2 regions of the Burkholderia pyrrocinia genome follow, and region 2 is predicted to be linked to the other one. Evidence: riboswitches for the same ligand, from Rfam matches in the RefSeq annotation. Region 2 holds a riboswitch; the other holds the start of a gene.
The links. A riboswitch is a leader RNA that binds a small molecule or an ion and turns the genes downstream of it on or off. The one in region 2 is predicted to bind thiamine pyrophosphate.
Positions count from the first base shown of each region.

Region 1: another riboswitch for thiamine pyrophosphate. It lies ahead of thiC (phosphomethylpyrimidine synthase ThiC); the one in region 2 lies ahead of JYG32_RS12765 (FAD-dependent oxidoreductase).

Region 1 covers NZ_CP070977.1:1,753,756-1,758,202, forward strand. Annotated here, with positions in the region: gene JYG32_RS08190 (molybdopterin-dependent oxidoreductase) at 1-338, opposite strand, end outside; gene JYG32_RS08195 (cytochrome b/b6 domain-containing protein) at 368-1,000, opposite strand; gene JYG32_RS08200 (pentapeptide MXKDX repeat protein) at 1,173-1,445, opposite strand; TPP riboswitch at 1,716-1,833, shown strand; gene thiC (phosphomethylpyrimidine synthase ThiC) at 1,958-3,889, shown strand; gene JYG32_RS08210 (hypothetical protein) at 3,883-4,125, opposite strand; gene JYG32_RS08215 (glycine zipper 2TM domain-containing protein) at 4,124-4,339, shown strand.
Region 2 covers NZ_CP070977.1:2,751,832-2,756,278, reverse strand. Annotated here, with positions in the region: gene JYG32_RS12775 (SDR family NAD(P)-dependent oxidoreductase) at 1-39, opposite strand, end outside; gene JYG32_RS12770 (ABC transporter ATP-binding protein/permease) at 36-1,808, opposite strand; TPP riboswitch at 2,079-2,201, shown strand; gene JYG32_RS12765 (FAD-dependent oxidoreductase) at 2,436-3,572, shown strand; gene thiS (sulfur carrier protein ThiS) at 3,605-3,802, shown strand; gene JYG32_RS12755 (thiazole synthase) at 3,841-4,447, shown strand, end outside.

The sequences.
Region 1 (4,447 bases), 1.0 Mb from region 2:
TCATCGACGTGCGGCACGTCGTCGATCCCGTAGTACGCGTTGAACGGGAACGGCCGCGTGATGTCGGCTTCGGTGTAAGTCGGCGCGAGCCGGTCGGGGCTGAACAGCCACGCCTGCACGCGATCGTTCATGCGCGACACCTTCTCGAGGAACGTGTTGACCGACGCGTCGTCCTGCAGCGTGCAGCCGGTCAGCATCGTCAGGCCGCCGAGCGTCAGCACGCGCCGGTTGAACAGCCGCCGCGACGGCATCTCGAGCTCGCGGCGCACGTCGAGTTCGAGCGACTTCCGGTCGAGGGTCCACAGCGGGCGGTCGCGCTTGTGTTCGGATTCGGACATGATGATTTCCTTCGGCACCTTCGTGCCGTTCAACGGCCGCGCAGCATCGCGAGCAGCGAGCGCGGCACCAGCAGCGCCATCGCGACATGCACGACGAAGAACGCGACGAGCAGCGACATCGCCCAGAAATGCACGACGCGCGCGTTGTCGTAACCGCCGAACAGTTCGCGCAGCAGCGGGAACTGCACGGATTTCCAGATCGCGAGCCCCGACAGCACCAGCACGACGAGATCGACGATCGCGGTCAGGTACGCCGCGCGCTGCACCGCGTTGTAGACGCTCAGGTCGGCATGCGACAGCCGCCCGCCGAGCGCCGCGCGCACGTCGCGCCACACGGATGCCGGCGTGACCGGCAGCATCTTGCGCACAAGCCGCCCGGTCGCAAGCGACATCGCCAGGTAGAACAGCCCGTTGCCGACGAGCAGCCACATCGCCGCGAAATGCCATTGCAGCGCGCCGCCGAGCCAGCCGCCGATCGTGATGCCGTGAGGAAACGTGAACGGCGGATAGATCGGCGACGCGTCGTAGATGCGCCAGCCGGACAGCGCCATCAGCACGGCCGCGAGCGCGTTGAGCCAGTGGCTCGCGCGCACCCACAGCGGATGGATCGGGCGCGCGGGCGGCGTGGCGGCCGCGCGCCCGGTGGCGGGAACGGTTTGCATGATGAAAACTCCCGGAATGAGGCGACGGAGCGCGAGACGGGGCCGGAGACCGGCCAGGCGACGCATGCGCTGACGCGCAGCCGTGGCGCGTGCCTCGCGCGTCAGCCGGCACCGCGTGCCGTCCCGGCACGCAGCAGCGACACGCGCGTCGGCCGCGCTCCGTCCGTATCCGTCAGTTCGACGGGGCCATCTTGTCGTCCGACTTCGGCTTGCCCATCGAGTCGTGCGACATCGCGTCCTTCTTCATCGCGTGCTTCTTCATGGCGCCCTTCTTCATCGCGCCGTCCTTGGCCATCGCGTCGTGGCCCATCGCGTCCTTCGACATCGCCGAACCTTCCTTCGACATCGACGAACCCTCCTTCGACATCGCGTCGTTCTGCGCATATGCGCCCGTTGCGGCCATGGCGAAACCGGCGACACAGGCTGCGATCAGTACTTTTTTCATGACATCTCTCCGAAACATGGGTTTGAGGAGCCGAATAGACGGAGGACGTCGCGGGAAATGACAGTCGTTTCGAAAATATTTTTTTAGGGGCTGCCGAAAGTGCCGCAATGCTGCACCGCGCCGTCGTTGTCAGCCGGGCTGCAGGGCCGTGCGGCGGTGTCATGCATCGCGGCTGGCGCGGCAGGCGCGCCGCCCGCAATGCTGCAACTGCACCGCGGCAACCGATCTGCCACCGGTTGAAACCGCCGCAAAGCCAGTGTATCGTGTGCGCTGCTAACGCGGGGGTCCTGCAATGCGCCCGGTCAACAAAACCGGCATTGCGGGTGAGAAATACCCTTTGAACCTGATCTGGATAATGCCAGCGCAGGGAAGCGTACGGATTCCGCCGCCATCCTTCTGACGAAATCCGCCGCCTCACCAAGCCTCGTCTCCTGCTTAGCTCGAGCCCCACATTCGTCAAGGGCTCCGGGCAAGCGCCGAAGCGCCTGTCCGGCGCTCACACAGGAGATTGCATGAACGCCAATCCGAAGTTTCTGTCCGCCGACGCCCACGTCGATGCCGCTGCCGTCGCGCCGCTGCCGAATTCGCGGAAAGTCTATGTGACCGGCTCGCAGCCCGACATCCGCGTACCAATGCGCGAAATCACGCAGGCCGACACGCCGACCGGCTTCGGCGGCGAAAAGAATCCGCCGATCTACGTGTACGACACGTCGGGCCCCTACACCGATCCGGAAGCGAAGATCGACATCCGCGCGGGCCTGCCCGCGCTGCGCCAGCGCTGGATCGAAGCGCGCGGCGACACCGAAGGGCTCTCCGGCCTGTCGAGCCGGTACGGCCTCGAGCGCGCGGCCGATCCGGCCACCGCCGACCTGCGTTTCCCGGGCCTGCACCGCAACCCGCGCCGCGCGCAGGCCGGCAAGAACGTCACGCAGATGCACTATGCGCGTCAGGGCATCATCACGCCGGAAATGGAATACATCGCGATCCGCGAGAACCAGCGCCGCGCCGAGTACCTCGAGAGCCTGAAGGCGAGCGGCCCGAACGGCGCGAAGCTCGCCGCGATGATGGGCCGCCAGCACCCCGGCCAGGCGTTCGGTGCCGCTGCGTTCGGTGCGAACGCGCTGGCCGAAATCACGCCCGAGTTCGTGCGCGACGAAATCGCGCGCGGCCGCGCGATCATCCCCGCGAACATCAACCACCCGGAATCCGAGCCGATGATCATCGGCCGCAACTTCCTCGTGAAGATCAACGCGAACATCGGCAACTCGGCCGTCACGTCGTCGATCGGCGAGGAAGTCGACAAGATGACGTGGGCGATCCGCTGGGGCGGCGACACGGTGATGGACCTGTCGACCGGCAAGCACATCCATGAAACGCGCGAGTGGATCATCCGCAACAGCCCGGTGCCGATCGGCACGGTGCCGATCTACCAGGCGCTCGAAAAGGTCAACGGCAAGGCCGAGGACCTGACCTGGGAAATCTTCCGCGACACGCTGATCGAGCAGGCCGAGCAAGGCGTCGACTACTTCACGATCCACGCGGGCGTGCGCCTGCAGTACGTGCCGCTCACCGCGAACCGGATGACGGGCATCGTGTCGCGCGGCGGCTCGATCATGGCGAAGTGGTGTCTCGCGCATCACAAGGAAAGCTTCCTGTACGAACACTTCGAAGAGATCTGCGAGATCATGAAGGCGTACGACGTGAGCTTCTCGCTCGGCGACGGCCTGCGTCCCGGCTCGATCTACGACGCGAACGACGAAGCGCAGCTCGGCGAGCTGAAGACGCTTGGCGAACTCACGCAGATCGCGTGGAAGCACGACGTGCAGGTGATGATCGAAGGCCCCGGCCACGTGCCGATGCAGTTGATCAAGGAGAACATGGATCTCCAGCTCGACTGGTGCAAGGAAGCGCCGTTCTACACGCTCGGGCCGCTCACCACCGACATCGCGCCGGGCTACGACCACATCACGTCGGGCATCGGCGCCGCGATGATCGGCTGGTTCGGCACCGCGATGCTGTGCTACGTGACGCCGAAGGAACACCTCGGCCTGCCGAACAAGGACGACGTGAAGGAAGGCATCATCACGTACAAGCTCGCCGCGCACGCCGCCGACCTCGCGAAGGGTCACCCGGGCGCGCAGGTGCGCGACAACGCGCTGTCGAAGGCGCGCTTCGAGTTCCGCTGGGAAGACCAGTTCAACATCGGTCTCGATCCGGACAAGGCGCGCGAATTCCACGACGAGACGCTGCCGAAGGATTCCGCGAAGGTCGCGCACTTCTGCTCGATGTGCGGCCCGCACTTCTGCTCGATGAAGATCACGCAGGACGTGCGCGAGTTCGCGGCACAGCAGGGCGTGTCGGAAACCGAAGCGCTGAAGAAAGGGATGGAAGTGAAGGCGGTCGAGTTCGTCAAGACCGGCGCCGAGATCTATCACCGTCAGTAAGCAAACGCGGCGATCCGCACCGGAAACGCATCGCGATGCACGAAGCCCGCTTTCGAGCGGGCTTTTTTACGCATGTCGCATGCCTGCCTGCGCACGGGAAACAATTGATTACGAAACCGCGCAAGCCTTAACAAGTCCTTACAGCAGCATCGCGGGGCGGCGCGTAGATTGGGTTCATGCGCGGCCGCCGGCCGGTCGCGCGTGCTTCCGTTCACTACCGCAAGGACAACGATCATGAGCTATTCGATTCGGCGTATTGGGGTATGCGCGCTGCTCGTCGCGACGGTGGCCAGCCTGTCGGCCTGCGACTCGATGACGAGGCGCCAGCGCGACACGGCAATCGGCGCGGGTGTCGGCGGCGTCGCCGGCGCGGCGATCGGCGGCAACGCACTGTCGACGCTGGGCGGCGCAGCGGCCGGCGGCATCATCGGCAACCAGGTCGGCAAATAAGCCGACCGGCTATCCGGCCGCCGCGCGAAGCGCGGCGAGCTCCGGCCTGACGGCGTTTCCGCACTGCGGAAGCGCCGTTTTTCGTATGCGGCGCCGCAGCACGCCGCA
Region 2 (4,447 bases):
GCCGGTGATCAGCGCGATGCGCGCGGCGCGTGCATTCACGCCGCGACCTTGTCGCTGACGTTCACGCGCTCGATGTTGATCGTGCCGACGTGGAACGCGGCCAGCGACTCGCGGTGCGCGATGCTGACGATCGCGGCCTTCGGCAGTCGTTCGGCGAACAGGTGGTAGAGGCGTGCCTCGTTGTCGGTGTCGAGCGCGCTGGTGGCTTCGTCGAGGAACAGGAAGTCGGGCTTGTGCAGCAGCACGCGTGCGCCGGCAAGACGCTGCTGCTCGCCCGGCGACAGCACGCGCGTCCAGTGCGCGGTTTCGTCGAGGCGCTCGACGTAATCCTCGAGGCGGCATGCGCGCAGCGCGTCGCGGCACGCGTCGTCGCTGAATGTATCGGGTGTCGCCGGATAGGTGAGCGCGGCCTTCAGCGTGCCGATCGGCAAATAGCTCGTCTGCGGCACGAACATCATCCGCGCGCCGACCGGCGCGTCGATCGCGCCGTCGCCGAACGGCCACAACCCCGCGAGCGCGCGCATGAACGTGCTCTTGCCGGAACCCGACTTGCCGATCACGAGCCAGCGCGAACCCGGCTCGATCGTGACGTTGCCGATGTTCGCGAGCGCATTGCCGTTCGGCAGCGCGAGCTTGAGCGACGACGTCGACAGCTTCGCCGCATCGACGTAGTGCAGGTTGATGCCGCCGTGCTCGGTCGCGGGCGACATGCTTTCCTTCAGGTGCGACGTGCCCATCACGCGCTTGAATTCGCGCAGACGGTTGACGGTGGCGCGCCATTCGACGAGCGATCGATAGCTGTTGATGAACCACGAGAACGAGTCACTGACCGTGTTGAATGCGGATGAAACCTGCATCAGTACGCCGAGCGTTAGCGCACCCGAAAAGTAGCGGGGCGCAGCAACAATGAGCGGGAAAATGATCGCGATCTGTCCATAGAAATACGTGACGAACGATAGGCGCTTCGTGTACTTCATCACTCGCCACCAGTTGTCGCGGACACGCTTGAAGAGATTTTTCGCGTTTTCGTTCTCAGTCGCTTCACCGTCGTAAAAGGCGATCTGCTCGGCGTTTTCGCGTACGCGAATCAAACCGAAACGGAGATCTGCTTCCACACGCTGTTGTTGGTAATTGATCGACACGAGGGGGTGGCCGAACTTTTGCGCCAGAAGCGAGCCCGCGACAGCATAAAGCGCCGCGGCCCAGACCATGTAGCCAGGAATTGTGATGGGCGACCCGCCGAGCGCGAACGTGAGTGCGCCACCGAGTGACCATAGGATCGTGATAAACGACACAAGCGTGACGACCGTTGACAACAGGTCGAGTGACAATGCCAGCGTCGTTGTCGTGAGCGACGCAAGGTCGTCGGCAATTCGCTGGTCCGGGTTATCGGCAAGGCGGTCACGCTCGATCCGGTAGAACGCACGATCGCTTAGCCATTCTGTAAGGAATCGTTCGGTAATCCATTGTCGCCAGCGAAATCCGAGCATCTGGCGCAAATAGAGCCCATACACTCCGAGGATGATGAACGCGAAGGCGAGCGCCGAAAACTGCATAATCAGGCCCGGGAAGTCGTGGACGTCCTTCGACTGCAGCGCGTTGTAGAACTCGGCGTTCCACTTGTTCAGCCGGACGTTGATCCAGACCACGCAGAGGTTGATCGCGATGATCGTGACCAGCAGGCCCCACGCGAATTTCCATTCGGACGATACCCAGTAGGGCTTGATGAGGCTCCATGCGGATACCGGGCGCTCGTCCTGCGGCGCGTCGGAGGCGGCGGAGCGGACGGGATCGATCGATTGGGTCATGTGCTTCCTGATGAGTAGCCGGCGCGCGGGCCGGGCGAAGCCGGGCGCGCGCCGCGATACGGCATGCCGGGGCGCGGCGCCGACTGACGGCGGGCGTCCGGATGGTCGCCCGCGCATCTTAAACGGCACTTAAGGGCCGGCGGTGACGCGGCAACCGGCCGCTCGTGCGGCCGGCCTGCGGGCATTGTGCCAGAGCGGCGAAGCGCGACGGCGAATTTGCCGCAAGGGGGACAGTTTGCGGCGCTTTCCGCTTTTATGGTCTAATGGCCGACGACGAAACAGGGGTGCTTCGTGCGCGGCCGGCAGATGTTCCAGGCGGCGCGGCGAGGCTGAGAAAGACCCTTCGCACCCGATCCGGGTAATACCGGCGAGGGAAGTTTCTGATCCCGCCGGGCCGCGCTGGCTGCCATCCCACATGGTCAGCGCCCGAGTCCCGCCCGGCCGGCCTTTGCTGCCGGTTTCGTCCTTTTGGGTACGCGCATTGCGCGTTACGGAAGGAATGATGACCGCACAATCTTCAGTCTTTTGCATGGCTCCCGGCCCGATGTCGCGTGCGTTCGCACGGGACGGCGCGTGCGCGTCGACGTTAGTCGCGTGCGCTCGCGCGGCTCGCGAGGAGGGTGCGCGATGAACGTCCAGGATTCACGGCCCGATTTCGCGGTGCTCGGCGGCGGCCTCGTCGGCCGACTGATCGCATGGCGGCTCGCGGGCGACGGGCATCGGGTCGCGCTCTACGAGCGCGGCGGCCCGGACGGCGAGCAGTCGGCCGCGTGGATCGCGGCCGCGATGCTCGCGCCGCTCGCGGAAGCGGCGAGCGCGGAGCTGCTGATCACCGAGCTCGGCGCCGCGTCGCTCGCGCGCTGGCCGCAATGGCTCGCCGAGCTGCCCGAACCCGTGTTCTTCCAGCATCACGGCACGCTCGTCGTCTGGCATCACGCGGACCGCGCGGAGGCGCCGCTGTTCGAGCGGCGCGTGCGCGCGAACGCGCCGGCCGAACTGTTCGACGGCGGCTTCGTCACGCTCGCCGGCGCGCAGGTCGACGCGGCCGAGCCTGCGCTCGCGGGCCGCTTTGCGCGCGGGCTGCTGCTGCCGCGCGAAGGCCAGCTCGACAACCGCCAGGCACTGCGCGCGCTCGCGACGGGCCTCGCCGAACGCGGCGTCGACGCGCACTGGCACGTCGCGATCGACGATGCGAACCTGCCCGACGCGCATTTCACGATCGACTGCCGCGGGCTCGGCGCGAAACCTGTGCTGCCCGCGCTGCGCGGCATCCGCGGCGAAGTCGCACGCGTGCATGCGCCCGGCATCGGGCTCACACGGCCCGTGCGGCTGCTGCATCCGCGCTATCCGCTGTACATCGCGCCGAAGCAGGACGATCTTTATGTGATCGGCGCGACCGAGGTGGAGGGCGAGGACATGTCGCCCGTCAGCGTGCGCTCGGCGCTCGAACTGCTGAGCGCGGCGTTCTCCGTGCATCCGGCGTTCGGCGAGGCGCGCATCCTCGAACTCAATGCGCAGTGCCGGCCGACGCTGCCCGATCATCGCCCGGCGGTGATCTGGGACGGCGCGTCGACGCTCGCCGTCAACGGCCTGTACCGGCACGGCTTCATGATCGCGCCGGAAGTCGCGCACGCAGCGGTCGCGTTCGCAGAAGCCGCGCTCGGCGGCGCGTTCGGCGATGCCGACGCGTTCGCCGCGTGGCGTGACACCGCGCGCTGGCCGACGCTCCTTCATCACCGCAACGACGCGCGCCAGCCGGCCTGACGCGTGCCGCCGACCGAATCCGACGAAGCCTCATGGATATCCAGATCAACCAACAGACCCTGACGCTGCCCGACGGCGCGACGGTGGCCGACGCGCTCGCCGCGTACGGCGCGCGTCCGCCGTACGCGGTCGCGCTGAACGGCAACTTCGTCGCGCGCACGCAGCATGCGGCGCGCGCGCTCGCGGCGGGCGACAAGCTCGACGTCGTGCACCCCGTCGCGGGCGGCTGAGCGCCGCCGGTTCGTCCCCGCTCTTCCAGGAAAACGACATGACGTCCCTCACATCCGCCGACGCGCTGACGCTGTACGGCGAAACCTTCGCAAGCCGCGTGCTGCTCGGCACGTCGCGCTATCCGTCGCTGCAGTCGCTGTCCGATTCGATCGCCGCGTCGCGCCCCGGGATGGTGACGGTCGCCCTGCGCCGCCAGATGACGGGCGGCACGGCCGAAGCCGGCTTCTTCGACCTGCTCAAGCGCCACGCGGTGCCGCTGCTGCCGAACACGGCCGGCTGCCAGACCGTCGCGGAGGCCGTGACGACCGCGCACATGGCGCGCGAGGTATTCGGCACCGACTGGATCAAGCTCGAGCTGATCGGCGACGACTACACGCTGCAGCCCGACCCGGTCGGGCTGATCGAGGCCGCCGCGCAACTGGTGAAGGACGGTTTCAAGGTGCTGCCGTACTGCACCGAGGATCTCGTGATCGGCCGGCGCCTGCTCGATGTCGGCTGCGAGGCGCTGATGCCGTGGGGCGCGCCGATCGGCACGGGCAAGGGCGTCGTGAACCCGTACGGCTTGCGCGTGCTGCGCGAACGGTTGCCCGATGTGCCGCTGATCGTCGATGCGGGGCTCGGCGTGCCGTCGCACGCGTGCCAGG